Regions from separate parts of the Desulfitobacterium sp. PCE1 genome, predicted to be linked through region 2. Evidence: riboswitches for the same ligand, from Rfam matches in the RefSeq annotation. Region 2 holds a riboswitch; the other holds the start of a gene.
What was found. A riboswitch is a leader RNA that binds a small molecule or an ion and turns the genes downstream of it on or off. The one in region 2 is predicted to bind lysine.
Positions count from the first base shown of each region.

Region 1 (7,516 bases), 2.3 Mb from region 2:
TAACTATGAATTCGAAGATATTACTGAAGGATCTGGAGACGGGTGAAGAAACCATCTATACCTTAGTATATCCTGAAGATGCGGATCTTTTAGAGGATAAGATTTCGATTCTTGCCCCTGTGGGGACGGCTATTCTTGGCTATCGGGAAGGAGATATCATCGACTGGAAAGTTCCCGGCGGTGTTGTCCGGCTTAAGGTGGAAAAGCTCCTTTATCAGCCTGAGGCTGCAGGAGACTACGATCTCTAAGAATGAAGTGGGTGAAGGACAGAGATTCGGGTAACACTACTGGAGAGGTCTTTACCTTGCGGTGCTCCTTCATGGACATCTGATTATAGAATAGTGGTATAGATTAATATAGGATAAGACATTCCGTAGGAAAGGTTGATATTCGTGGATAATGAGAATAAGTCTTCCAATTTTTTACGCAGCATTATCCTTGAGGATTTACGAGAGGGAAAAGTAGAAGGAGTCACTACACGGTTTCCCCCCGAGCCCAATGGTTATTTGCATATTGGACATGCCAAATCTATTTGTTTGAACTTTAGCTTAGCTGGTGAATTCAAAGGAAAAACCAATTTAAGGTTTGACGATACGAACCCGGTCAAGGAAGATACAGAATATGTAGAGTCTATCAAAGAAGATGTCAAGTGGCTGGGGTTTGAATGGGATAACCTCTTTTTTGCCTCGGATTATTTTGATGAGATGCACAAGCGAGCCCTTCTTCTCATTAAAAAAGGCAAAGCTTATGTCTGTGACTTATCTGCCGAGGAGATTAGAAAAAGCCGCGGCACTCTGACAGAGGCCGGTAAGGAAAGTCCTTATCGCGATCGCAGCGCGGAAGAGAACCTGGAGCTCTTTGAGAGAATGCGTCAAGGTGAATTTAAGGACGGAGAGAAGGTTCTCCGGGCTAAAATTGACATGTCCTCTCCCAACATCAATATGCGGGATCCCGTTCTCTATCGGATCGCTCATGCCACTCATCATAATACAGGGGATACATGGTGCATCTACCCTATGTATGATTATGCCCACCCTTTAGAGGATGCTATAGAGGGTATAACCCACTCTATATGTACTTTAGAATTCGAAGATCATCGCCCTTTATATGATTGGGTCGTTCGGGAATGCGAGATGGAGCATGTCCCGCATCAATATGAATTTGCCCGCCTGAATATGACTAATACGGTAATGAGCAAGCGTAAACTAAAGCAGCTGGTGGATGAAAAGGTGGTGGACGGCTGGGATGATCCCAGAATGCCGACCATTTCCGGGCTGCGCCGTCGGGGCTATACTCCTGAGGCCATCCGCAATTTTGCCCAAGCTATTGGTGTGGCCAGAGCGGACAGTGTGGTGGATTCCAAAATGCTGGAGCACTTTATTCGGGAAGATCTGAAGCTCAAAGTGCCCCGGCCCATGGCTGTCATCCGTCCCTTGAAAGTGGTCATTACCAACTACCCTGAAGGCCAAGTGGAAATCCTGGATGCAGATAATAATAAAGAGAATCCTGAGATGGGAAAACGCAAAATCCCTTTCTCCCGGGAAATTTATATCGAGCAGGAGGATTTCATGGAAGTCCCTCCGCCGAAGTACCACCGGCTTTACCCAGGTAATGAAGTCCGCTTGATAGATGCCTATTTTATTAAATGTAAAGAGGTCATTAAGGACGATGAGGGCAATATCTTGGAAATTCATTGCACCTATGATCCGGAAACAAAAAGTGGTACAGGATTTGCCGGCCGCAAGGTTAAGGGGACCATTCATTGGGTAGAAGCCACCCAGGCAGTGCCGGCAGAATTTCGCCTCTATGATGTGTTAATTCAGGATGATGTGGTGGAGGAAGAAGGCAAGACCTTTCTGGATTATATTAATCCCAACTCTTTGGAAGTATGGCAAGGGTTTGTGGAGCCCCATATGAAAGAGGCCAAACCTCAAGATAAATTCCAGTTCCCCCGTCACGGATACTTTAATGTGGATCCGAAATATACTACCCCGGAAAACTTAGTTTTTAACTTGATTGTTTCCTTAAAGAGCTCCTTTGTCATAAAATAACTGTGAATAGAAAAATAGTCACGATTCAGTGTTCGTGACTATTTTTTATTCACTATCAGGTTATTTTTTCTCTTTGTAAAGGATCATCACATAATGCTCTAAAAAAGCTTTCCATTGGATTTCGATGATTTCGATTTTACCTTCATTCTCTTGCAAGAAGGCATTCATTTTTTTCTCCAGCCCTTCTTGCCGAAAGGACTGGATGATTTTTACTCTCATTCTATTCTCCCCATAGGCCGTTGGCCTTATTGCCTTATTTATATAAGATTATTATTCACATTGACAAGAAAGTCCTGTACATTGGCCACGATGGTGGTTACTTCGAGTGAACCCCGATCTCTTAGCTTATTTAAGGCGAACTCTGCTACATCTACGGCGTAGATGTAGATTGGACGCAGTTGTCCATTCCGCTCAGTATAGGCGGGTGTCATATTTCCGGAAGCGATGGTATGGAGCTGGGTGGCCAGGCAAATGAGGGTGGTTGCCTTTTTGGTTTGTTTGCGCATTTCATCTTGGGCTTCGTAGACATTAGCCCAAACAGTGGGAAGGGGTCCGTCATCACGGATGGATCCTGCCAGAACCAAGGGGATATTCTTTTTTAAAGCAGCATACACTACACCCTCTGTCAGGTTCTGAGTTTTGATAAGCTTTTCCAGTGACCCGGCTTTTCGTGCCATATTGATCACATCCAAATGATTATAATGGCCATTGGGCTGAGACTCTTGGGTATATGTATTTTGACCCAAAGCAGTACCCAGGATACCGGCTTCAAGATCATGGGTGGCCATGGCATTACCGGCCAGAATAGCATGAACATAGCCTTTTTCAATCAAGGCGGCAAGAGCTATCCGGGAGTCGTAATCAAAAACCGTCGCCGGTCCTAACACCCAGACCACGTAGCCTTGATCTTTTTCGTGGCGCAGCACATCATAAAGATGATTATAATCCTTTGAATAAGCAGTCTCCCTGGAACGGCCGGATCGGAAGGCGAAAATATCTTCGTTGCTATCCTTGGAAGCAAAGCCCTCGGCATAGACATAAATGCCTTCACTAGCATCTTCTGTCCGCCCTACCACCACCTTATGGCCTTTCTTAAGATTGCGGAATTCAAGGATTTGGATCGTTCCGTCCTCCATAAGCACAGGGACACCGTCCATACGACTTTGGGAAGCAAGGACCCATTGACCATTGACTTTAAAGTACTCAGGATAAATGGACATACCATGGAAATGGTCGGGTGCGACACCATCCTGAAGGACTTCAACAAGGGTTGCATTGGGAGCGCCTGTAAAAGGCTCACCATCAAAATTAGGTGGGTTGAACTGAGGAAGCCGGAAACTCATAGAATCTCTCCTTTACCCTAATTCAAAGCGACATAAGATTAGTATTTACCTCTTGCCCATCTTCATACAAGGAAAGAGAGAGTTCATAGATTTCGAGGAGAAGATTGATCGGAGTTTTAGGAAGGATTAGCGATAGAGCCAACCTTTCCCTGGGTGATATTAAGCAGATCCTGAGGTAGAATAACGATCTGTAATCCTCGTGTTCCGGCGCTGATGGCAATTTTTCTGTGATGGAGCATATCCTCTTGAAAATAGACAGGGTATCTTTTTTTCGTTCCCAAAGGAGAGACGCCCCCCCGTATATAACCGGTTAAGGGCTGAATTTCTTTGAGAGGAACGACTTCCATTTTTTTATTGCCGCTCGTTTGAGCGAGAGCCTTAAGGTTCAGCTCATAATGGGCGGGGATGCAGGCAATGAGAACGCCTGTTTTATCTCCCCGGGTTACCAGGGTTTTATAGATAAGTTCGGGAGGCATCCCCACCTTTTGGGCGACGGTGGTGGCGGAAAGATCTGATTCATCCACCTCATAGGAGATCAATTCGTAGGATATACCGGCTTGGTCAAGGATTCGGGCGGCGTTGGTTTTTTGAGCCATAAGAATCACCTTTCTCTGGGTTCACCTGAGTATCACAGTGGCGCTTAAAAATTACTTCCTCATCCACTATAGGAAATGCAAGGGATGGCTGTCAAGCTTATAAACTTCTTAACCAGGGAAAGATTGGTGCAAAAAAAGGGAAAAGTTATGAGACCGAGAATAATACTAGATTGAATCTGGATTAAAGAGGGTGTTTGTGTGGAGATGTTATCAGGGGAATTATGGCTTGTCATGAGCGGAATCACTTTCTTTGCTACGTTTATTCAAGTCTTAACGGGTTTTGGATTCGGACTTGTGGCGGTACCCCTTCTCTTATTTGTTTTACCCAGTCAACAAGCTCTTTTGGCGGGAATGATTTTATCCATGATGGGCTCCGCCCTGCAGGGATTTAAAATGCGGCAGTTAGCCCGCTGGGATTTAATCCTCCGACTCTTGCTCTTAAGTATTCCCGGATTGGTTATGGGTGTTGCTTTAAGTGGATATATGAATGAAGTGTATATCAAAGGGGTTGTAGGAATTATTCTCATTGGTTATGTTTTCTATCAGTGGTTACAACTCAAAGGCAGCGCCTCTGAGAAGAAAATCCCTGTAGCCACAGCCCCGGTGGAAGAGGAAGGAAGCATCAATGTATCTTCAAAGGGCTTCACCTTAGTGGCCTTTTCTTCAGGTCTGCTCAATGGCTTAGCGGCCATCCCCGGTCCACCCGTCGTCGCGTTGCTTATTAAGCATCTATCCAAAGACGCCTTCCAAGCTACTACGGTCAACTTTTTCTTTTTCCAATACGCCATGACCACCGCTTCCAAAATTCTTGTATTCCGGGAGAGCTTTACTCTTTCCTTTGGAATAGTGCTTGTCAGCATGATTTTGGCCGTTATTCTTGGCTATGTGGCCGGTCAGCCCCTTAGGAAAAAAATTAATGAAGCTCAATTTAAGAAGCTGGTCTATGGATTGCTTTTGGTCATCGGTCTGACATCCATTGCTGAGCCTCTGAAGGTATTGTTTCTTTAACATGTTTTGGGCGTTTTCGGGTACTCTAAAGACAGAACCAGCAAGCAATTGATTTTGTCAGGATAAAAGGAGGAATCCCGCATGGACGACCGGAAGAATACCGCTAAAGAGATGAAACGCCAATTATGGGAACCGGCAGGTGTGATCAGTCAGACTCAAGAGTCCGGATCAAATACAATGGATTATGGCGAGAAGCCCAAAGAAAGCACAAAGGGTGGCCAGCTTAACTTAGAGGTGGAGGATGTTTTTCACAATCGGGGGATCATGGAAATTCTGCAGAATGCGAAAGAATAAAGGCAGGGGCAATGTATACGGAAGCAATGTATTGACAAGGGTAACATCTTGTTCCATAATGTATAGATAATTCATAGAGTGAATGATAGAGGCGCAGTGCATTAAGAGTAATTATCCCGAGCGCGTCAGGCTATGACGGATAAGGAAAGGAATCACTGCCGAAGCAAAGGCCAAAGACAAAGGGTCTTAGCTGGTCTTCCATTGAAAAAATGCAAGACTGTCACCGGATTTTCGGTGGAGTGCTATCTCGTGAAGTTTTGGGGCTTAGACTATATTTTCGCCTTAGAGAAACGGTTACGGGGAGACTCGTAGCCTTTTTTTGCACTATCAGACTCTAACAATTTCTATCGATTGATAGTATTAGGAGAGGAGAAGAATATGGCAGCAAAAAATTTACCCTTTAATCAAGAGCAATTGCGGAAAATTATCGCGGACTATGGCACCCCTTTTCATATTTATGATGAGGTAGCCATTCGAAAAAATGCCCAAAGACTTCAGGCGGCATTTGCCTGGGCACCGGAGTTTAAGGAGTATTTTGCCGTCAAAGCTCTCCCCAATCCCCATATTCTGAAGATCCTTCGGGAAGAAGGCTTTGGAGCAGATTGCAGCTCTTTGGCTGAGCTGATTTTGGCAGAAAAGGCGGGAATCACAGAGGAGAACATTATACTGACCTCCAACAATACCCCTGCTGACGAATTTCAAAAAGCTAAGGATTTATGGGCGATCATCAATTTAGACGATATTACCCATATTGATTATCTGGAAAAGCATGCCGGCCTGCCGGAGGTGATCTCCTTCCGTTATAATCCCGGTTTCCTGCGGGAGGGAAATGCCATTATCGGCAGCCCTGAAGAATCCAAATATGGCTTAACTAAGGAACAATTATTCCAGGCTTACGAGATCGTTCGTGATAAAGGAGTGAAACGTTTCGGGCTTCATACTATGATTATCTCCAATGAGCTGAACCCTGATTTCTTCATTGAGACAGCAGAGATGATGTTTGAGCTGGCCATAGAGCTGAAAGAAAGGCTGGGAATCCGCCTGGAATTTGTGAATTTTGGCGGAGGAATCGGCATCCCCTACCGTCCGGAACAAGAGCCGGTCAATCTGGAGACTATCGGTGAAGGAGTCCGTAAAGTTTACGAAGAGAAGATCCTTCCCAACGGCTTGGATCCTTTGCGCATTTGCTTGGAATGCGGGCGCATGGTAACGGGACCTTTTGGCTATTTGGTGACCCAGGTTATTCATCGTAAGGATATTTATAAACACTATATCGGTGTCGACGCCAGCATGGCGGATCTGATGCGCCCGGGAATATACGGAGCCTACCACCATGTGACCGTCTTGGGTAAGGAAAACCTGCCTAAGGACCATATCTATGATGTGACCGGGAGCTTATGTGAGAATAACGATAAATTTGCCGTAGACCGGGAACTGCCCCGGATCGATATCGGGGATATCCTGGTGATTCATGACACCGGGGCTCATGGGCATGCTATGGGCTTCAACTACAATGGCAAGCTGCGTCATGCTGAGTTATTGCTGCAAGGGGACGGCAGTGTGAAGCTGATCCGCCGGGCGGAAACCCTAGAGGATTATTTCGCCACCTTGGATTTCAGTGAACTATAGTTCTTAAGAGAGAAGGCAGGTCCTTCTCTCGTTTAAAAAGACTAAAGACCGAGGCTGCATGTGCCCCGGTCTTTTTAACATATGAGAAGGTATAAGTGCGTAGCAAAGAGATCCTACTCCGCTTTTTGGATAGACAAATACTGAGAACCTTCCTCGGTAAAACGAATAGTATACACTTTAGTATAGAAAACCTCTGTATAATCGAAATCGTAATAATCTACGGTCAGCTTCAGGGTATCGTCACTCAGCTGTTCTTTGGAAACTAATTTCGGGAAACGGCCTCCACCAAATCCCCCCAGACCGCCGATGACAATTTCCTTGGTCTGCGGCTGGTAACCGTCGATTTGAGCGGGGTCGAAATGGTAGCCGTCAAAATAGCGGTTTAATACGTTTTCGATGTCGGCTATCGGCACATGGTATTTGTCATCGGTTTTATTATACCATTGTTCCTGAATGTTCTCCGAACCTTCTGACGGACTGGTTATGTAGCAAAAAAATATGTACAGGGTTTCCGTCGGAATATCTTTGGCCTGAGTGAACAGCAAATTATCGGCTAGGGCGAGGTCGATGCCGCTGCAGTATTCGTAAACCAGTT
Region 1 covers NZ_KB913023.1:4,141,757-4,149,272, reverse strand. Annotated here, with positions in the region: gene rnk (nucleoside diphosphate kinase regulator) at 1-248, shown strand, start outside; gene DESPCE1_RS0120485 (glutamine--tRNA ligase/YqeY domain fusion protein) at 393-2,051, shown strand; gene DESPCE1_RS23460 (hypothetical protein) at 2,112-2,270, opposite strand; gene DESPCE1_RS0120475 (hypothetical protein) at 2,309-3,394, opposite strand; gene ybaK (Cys-tRNA(Pro) deacylase) at 3,511-3,990, opposite strand; gene DESPCE1_RS0120465 (sulfite exporter TauE/SafE family protein) at 4,189-4,998, shown strand; gene DESPCE1_RS0120460 (hypothetical protein) at 5,080-5,292, shown strand; lysine riboswitch at 5,371-5,545, shown strand; gene lysA (diaminopimelate decarboxylase) at 5,671-6,921, shown strand; gene DESPCE1_RS0120450 (hypothetical protein) at 7,035-7,516, opposite strand, start outside.
Region 1: it holds a riboswitch for lysine, as region 2 does, so the genes downstream of both, lysA (diaminopimelate decarboxylase) here and DESPCE1_RS0109045 (transporter substrate-binding domain-containing protein) in region 2, are expected to answer to the same signal.

Region 2 (7,516 bases):
CCATTGAACCTATTATCAGAGGCAGAACCAGTGTTATTATCGCACACCGGCTTTCCACGATTATGGCCGTGGATGAAATCATTGTCTTACAGAATGGCGAAATCGTCCAAAGGGGGACTCATTGGGATCTGGTCGAGGAGGAGGGACTCTATAAACTGCTCTATGAGACCCAGTTTAAGATTATCCTGGAGGATCTGGAGCAACGCTAAAAAAATACCCTCAAGCTTTTGAAGTCTTGAGGGTATTGTCTTATCACATATTAAACTTGGGGAGTTAACGTCCGTTTTAAGAACTCCCGGGTCCGCTCTTGCTTCGGATTATTAAAAATCTCCTCCGGCGGCCCTTCTTCAGCGATAACCCCTTTATCCATAAAGACGACTCGATCGGAAACCTCTTTGGCAAAGCCCATTTCATGGGTAACCACCAACATGGTCAACCCCGATTCGGCCAATTCCTTCATAACTTTCAGAACTTCCCCTACCATCTCCGGATCCAAGGCGGAGGTGGGCTCGTCGAACAGCATCACATCCGGCTCCATGGAAAGAGCACGGGCAATGGCTACCCGCTGTTTTTGTCCTCCGGACAATTGCTTGGGTTTGGCATTAATGTATTGCTCCATTCCCACAACATTCAGGTATTTCATGGCTACTTCCTCGGCCTCGGCCTTGGAACGCTTCAATAATTTGATCTGCCCTACCAGGCAATTGTTCAGGACATTATGGTTATTAAACAGGTTGAACTGCTGAAAGACCATCCCCAGTTTTTGGCGGTATTGATAGACATCGTGCTGATCATCCAGAATGTTTTCGCCTTTATAGATGATTTGGCCGCCGCTGGGTTTTTCTAAAAGGTTAATACAGCGCAGAAGCGTGGACTTCCCTGAGCCGGAGGAACCGATGATACAGACCACTTCTCCCTTGCGCACCGAAAAATCGATATCCTTCAAGACTTCATTGGCGCCGAAGGATTTGCTTAAATGGTGAACTTCAATGATTTTTTCCAAGGTTTTTCCTCCTTCCTCAATCAGGTCTTGGTTCTGCGCAGCATACTCTCAGCCGTTTGAACCTGCATTTGATTCATAGTATAGCTTTCCGGTCCGTCCATTCTTCTCTCGATATAACGAAGAATACGGGTGATCGTAAAGGTCATAATGAAATAGATGATACAGGCCACAGCGAAAGATTCAAAGTAGCGGAAGTTGTTCCCGGCAATGGACTTGGTTTGGAAATACAATTCCGTCACGGAGATCACATTGAGAACGGAAGTATCCTTAATATTGATTACAAATTCATTCCCCGTAGCCGGAAGAATATTACGGATAACCTGAGGCAAAACCACATTGGTCATGGTCTGGATATGATTCATACCGATAGCATGTGCCGCTTCAAATTGTCCTTTATCAATGGATATAATTCCCCCGCGAACGATCTCCGACATATAGGCTCCGGTATTAATAGACACAATAAAGACAGCCGCAAAGATGCGGTTCATATGGATATCAAAGGCTAACGCCGATCCGTAATAAATGACCATAGCCTGAACGATCATAGGGGTTCCCCGGAAGAACTCAATATAGCTTGCCAAAAGAGCATTGACCACTTTCAGAAAGATGCGTTTCATCCCCCGTTCCGGCATGGGGACGGTGCGTATAACACCGATAATAAGTCCGATGAGGGAGCCGATGATAGTACCAATGATAGAGATTAATAGGGTGAACCCCGCTCCACGCAGGAACATGGGCCAGTTTTCGGATACAATGCGTATGAACCAATCTAAGCTCATCATTCTCCTCCTTATAAATATATCAATAACCTTATAAGTAACAGGGCATTCGCAGAAAACATCACAAAACCGACTGCATTAAATGTAGCCGGTTTTATGAAACATTATTCGCAGCGGAATAAAAATGTCCTTTAAAGTGCCTTAGTTAGCTGCAGGTTGATTCTGAATTGCCTTATCCATGATTTGAAGGCGCTCTTGTTCAGAAATTCCTTTTAGGATCTCATTGATTTTGGCTGTAAGTTCGCTGCCCTTTTTCACTCCTACAGCAATGGCTGTATCTTCAGGGGATGTTTGGAATCCATCGGTGAATTCAACCATTTTGAAATCACTGTTGGCCGCTTGGGCACTGACCCCTTCCGGACGCTCGGAAACATAGCCGTCAATCATGCCTGATTGTATAGCTACCCGCATAGCCGGGAAGTTATCCATAGCGGTTTGTTTGGCAACCCCTTCGATCTGCTCAATGACATCATAGTGGAAGGTGTTTAACTGAGCCGTAATTTTAGCCCCATTAAAATCTTTCAGAGAGGTAGCGTTTTCATACTTGCTGCCGTTCTTTACCACCATAACCAGATCGGACTGGTAATAAATATCGGAGAAATCAATAGTTTCTTTCCGTTTTTCAGTCGGGGACATCCCGGCGATAATCGCATCGATTTTCCCGGAAGTTAAAGCAGGAACAAGACCATCCCATTCGGTTTTAACAATGACCAGTTCTTTTCCTAAACCTTCAGCAATCTTTTTGGCGATTTCCACATCGTAACCACCGGCATATTCAGCGCCGCCCTCAATTTTGACTCCGCCGTTGGCAGCATCCATCTGAGTCCAGTTAAAGGGGGCATAACCTGCCTCCAAGCCGACTTTGAATGTATTGCCTTCATTTCCCGCGGCCGGTGTTTGGGCATTTCCCTGACTACCTGAACTGCAGCCCGTGACCAACAGCATGGCCGCAAGCACCCCTGCCATGACTAATGATAATTTTCTCTTCATTGCTGAACCCTCTCCTTCTTCTCATTACCTGATTTTCATAAAATATTAAATAGTGTGAAAAATAAATGAGACCTGAGTTGGTACTCAGGTCGCAAAAGTCCTATTGCCCTTAAACCCCTCTTTTCCCCCGCCGAGATAGCACAACTCAATAAACCGGGACGTCTATTGAGACAGTTCTGCAGTTGTTCACTGCAGACCCAGCCCATAATACTGAGCGTATTAAAAGCTTCGGCGATATTTCCTTCTCCTTGTTCTCCTCGCTGCTCGTGCTCCAAAAAGGACTGTTAAATATCGCAACCTCTACCCCACCTGAAAAGTGAGGTTCACTATGAATTTATCTTCAGTCTACAATAACATAAGACAGCTTGTCAACCCGAACCGGTTTTGTATTATGTATGTATATCATCCGGTAATTTCTTTAGAGGAAATTTAATGAAACTGTAGAATCTAGTTTATACTAGAGGAACCCATCACTCTCTAGTTATATAAGGAATGGAGGATTAACAAATGAACCAACAAAGAACATTAAAACATCTTATGGATGCTTTTGCCGGTGAATCCCAAGCCAATAGAAAGTACCTTGCTTACGCAAAAAAGGCCGAAAAAGATGGTAACCTCAACGCCGCCAAACTCTTTCGGGCAGCGGCTGATGCTGAGACCCTGCATGCCCTCAGGGAATTGGAGCTCGCTGGTAAAGTAGGTTCCACCGTGGATAATCTGAAGGATGGAATCGCCGGTGAAACCTATGAGTTCGAAAGCATGTACCCTGATTTTATTAAAGTCGCTGAAGAAGAAGGCAATAAAGCAGCAGTGACCACCTTTACTTTTGCAATGAAAGCAGAAGAAGTCCATGCCAAGCTCTATAAAGATGCTTTAGAGAACTTAGACGCAACCGAAGAAGTCTTCTATTACCTCTGCCCTGTCTGTGGCAACATCGAGAAAATCGTCCCCGAAAAGTGTTTTATCTGTAATGTACCCGGGGATAAATTCATTAAGTACTAAAGTTAAGCATACTAAGGTTAATGGATCAGCAGGTCTATGAGTCCGACCTTGTCGGTAAGCACGGGTCGCCCTTAAAGGGCGATCCGTGCTTTTTTTCTTATCCATGTTTCAGGACTTGAAAAGTCTTGACCACCCCACCTATAATTAAAATAAGGCTTGAACTGTTTACTCTTAAAGGAGTTGTGTTTCATTGGAACCAAAAAAGACCTCAGCTATTTTCTTTGCCGTCCTCGCCGCCTTGCTTTTTGGCATTAGTTCTCCTGTCTCTAAATTGTTACTGGCGGAAATCTCCCCTACCATGATGGCTGCCCTCCTCTATCTGGGCGCGGGACTGGGGATGTGTGCTGTTCGCTTATTTAGCCGTACACAGGGATCGGAAGTTAAGGAAGCCCGAATCACCCAAAAGGATTTCCCCTATGTCTTGGCCATGATTGTCTTGGATATTGCCGCTCCCGTATTTTTAATGGTGGGCTTAGCTTTAAGCTCAGCAGCTCATGCTTCTCTTTTAGGAAATTTTGAAATTGTGGCAACCTCTCTCATTGCCTTACTTATCTTCAAAGAATCCATAGGCAAGCGCTTATGGGCCGCACTCGCCTTAATTACTTTGGCCAGCATTATTCTTTCTGTGGAAGATCTCAGCAACTTTACACTCTCCCTAGGATCAATCTTTGTTTTGCTGTCATGCATTTGCTGGGGATTTGAAAACAATTGCACGAGAAAGCTCTCCATAAAAGACCCCATGGATATCGTCATTATTAAGGGCTTAGGCTCGGGTATGGGGGCTTTAGCTTTAGCACTGCTCCTTAAAGAAGGGTTCAGCAGTATCGGGTATAGCTTATGTGCACTTTTGCTGGGTTTTGTCGCTTATGGATTGAGTATCTTCTTTTATGTGCGGGCACAACGAGAATTAGGCGCAGCGAGAACCAGTGCTTATTATGCACTGGCTCCTTTCATCGGAGTTGGTTTATCCTTTGGGATCTTCAGGGAAATACCCACTCCCTCTTTTCTCATCGCCTTAGGGGTTATGATCGCAGGAGCCTATTTGGCCTCCAGTGAAGATCATGAGCATCTTCATGAGCATCCTGCCCTCACTCATGAGCACCGCCATTCCCATAAAGATCACCATCATAATCATCCTCACCCGGATTCCTTTGATGGTGAGCACAGCCACATCCATACTCACAAACCACTGGCTCATTGCCATCATCACACCCCGGATATACATCACGGGCACATTCATTAGCATAAGGATGCCCGAGATTTTCTTAAATCATTGTTCGAATTAAATACTCCTGTAAATAGTGTGCTATAGGCACATCTGCCGGAAGCAGCTCATAATTCAGCAACTGATTAACACTAACCCATTCATATCGGTCGTGGACCCGCAGCTGGATATCCCCTTGGAGGATCTTGACTTGATAGGCTAATAAACGGATTGATCCTTGAGGATATTCATAGAGGCTTGATTGGATATACGCCTGCACCTCTGTTTCTATCCCAAACTCTTCAGAAAGCTCACGCCTTAAACAGGCCTCGGGAGTCTCCCCCGTTTCCACTTTCCCTCCGGGGAATTCCCAGCCTCCCGCATGCTTTTCACCGGGAGCTCTTCGGGCAATCAGGACTTTTTTACCTTTAACTATAATGGCAGCTGTGACATCTTTCATTGTCTAACCTCACTTGTATATGCAGATTGGGAAGATGATTGATGTTCTCTCTTGAGTTTACAACAGATGCTTGGGTTTAGCCATGTTTGGCTGTGGGGAGTTGGGTTACGCTTGCGAGTCTTTTCCGGGAAGTTGGCTATGCTGTTGTCGTAGTACCTGCAGATGAATGAAAGGCGGGGTTAGGTTAGGTCGGGTCAGGTAGCTTTCCGCACAACGTTCACTCAATAGCTCCCTTTTGTGTGTAAAGCTACGCTGACGGGTCCTTTTTAGCACCGCTTTCCACATCGCTCTGCCCCCAAGCCCTGAAAAAGCATCCCAAGGATTTTGATTTCAGGCAGAGAACGGATTCAAGTGAGCAGGAAAGCAATCTTCGTGAAAAGACAGCAGCGGAGGTCTTGAGCGATTAGATTGCTCCGCGCAGCTTATGGAGTAAACGCCGAAAGCAAAATCCTGGAGACTTCTTTCGGATACTTAGGGAGCCTGCTTTCATATCCTTTCCCTAGATCGGCCAAAAGCCCCAGGACCCTTTGTATCAAAGGACTCTGGGGCTTAATGCGGTCTTGTTTGAGAACTTACAAAAATGCTTTCAACTCCTGCACATTATTTTCTTCGAAACGCAAGAGTCGTTCCATTAGGTTGAGGATATTCGGCTCAGCGTCCTGATATTTTTTGATATTCTTCACTGCATTGATTATACCCATATTGCTGCCGACAATCAGCATTTCGGCGATATGAGAAGGGCTTTTATCAGTCAAAGTCTCAAAGCTAATCATCAGGTAGGTACGTATTTTCTCCAAAGTACTGATACCCTTTTCATCAAAACCATTTTCATTCAACATGTCTTTAGCTGCCTTATGGATTTCCTGATATTCCTTATATTGAGATTTCAGATGGTTTTTGAACTTGTCATCTTCAACGATTTCTATCAATTGGTTAAGGGTTGACACACCCATCTGAGAGTTCTGGTAGATGAAATTTAAGAGCTCAGCATTTCCATTCATAGGAATCACACTCCTTTTCGCTAGTATTGCCGAAAAAAGTGTGCGTATCCAAGAATTACATCTTAAATCAAATGTAAAAAGTTCTTCTCATAGATTTTTTCTGCTTCTTCTGCTATTAAAGGTTTGCTGAACAAATACCCTTGAATGGTATTGCAGCCGCTTGCTTTTAATTGCTCATACTGCCATTGCTCTTCAATGCCTTCGGCGGTAATCACCAAGTTAAGGCTATGAGCCAGAGAGATAATGCTCTCGATAACTTTGATATTATCGGGGCTTAAAAACTTATCGCATAAACTCTTATCCAATTTCACCTTATTCACCGGTATGTAGGTCAGATAATTGAGTGAGGAGAAACCTGTGCCAAAGTCGTCCAAAGCTATTTTTATACCCAATTCTTTGATCCGCTCCAAGAGCTCCAGAGTAAGTTCGGTCTCCTCCAGTAAGATACTCTCCGTAATTTCAATCTCTAAATACTGAGGATCTAACTCATACTCCTCCAAGGTATTGATGAGGAACTGAAGATAATCCTTATCTCTAATCTGTTTGCTGGAGAAATTGATCGAGATGGGTTTGCGGGGATGGCCTTTATCCCGCCAATTTGCTGCCTGACGAATGGCCTCTTTAGTCACTGCTCTGCCGATCTGGCAGATCAGATCCGATTCCTCAGCGATACCAATAAATACATCAGGAGGAATAGCGTGGTGCTTTAAACGTACCAAGGCCTCAAAGCTCTCTATCTCACCCGTCTTTACATTGACTTGAGGCTGATAAACCAGGTAGAACCCGTCCTCCTGGACTGCCTTCTGAATAATTCCTTCCGTAACTGCTTTATTGCGGAGTTCCTGCTGCATTTCTTTATTGTAAAGAAGATGATGGTTTTTGCCGTTGCGTTTGACTTGATATAAAGCGGTATCTGCATTCATAATCAGCTGATCAATATTTGTGCTGTCCTCGGGATAACGGGTAATCCCCATGCTAAATTTAATCGTATACTCATTGCGATCAACAGGAATGGGCTGCTCGAATAGTGTACGAATATGTTTAATGCACTCCTCCATGCTACAACCATCCCGATTC
Region 2 covers NZ_KB913023.1:1,811,593-1,819,108, reverse strand. Annotated here, with positions in the region: gene DESPCE1_RS0109060 (ABC transporter ATP-binding protein) at 1-209, shown strand, start outside; gene DESPCE1_RS0109055 (amino acid ABC transporter ATP-binding protein) at 260-1,003, opposite strand; gene DESPCE1_RS0109050 (amino acid ABC transporter permease) at 1,024-1,785, opposite strand; gene DESPCE1_RS0109045 (transporter substrate-binding domain-containing protein) at 1,924-2,772, opposite strand; lysine riboswitch at 2,901-3,083, opposite strand; gene DESPCE1_RS0109040 (rubrerythrin family protein) at 3,280-3,774, shown strand; gene DESPCE1_RS0109035 (DMT family transporter) at 3,965-5,017, shown strand; gene DESPCE1_RS0109030 ((deoxy)nucleoside triphosphate pyrophosphohydrolase) at 5,040-5,438, opposite strand; gene DESPCE1_RS0109025 (hypothetical protein) at 6,011-6,439, opposite strand; gene DESPCE1_RS0109020 (ABC transporter substrate binding protein) at 6,502-7,516, opposite strand, start outside.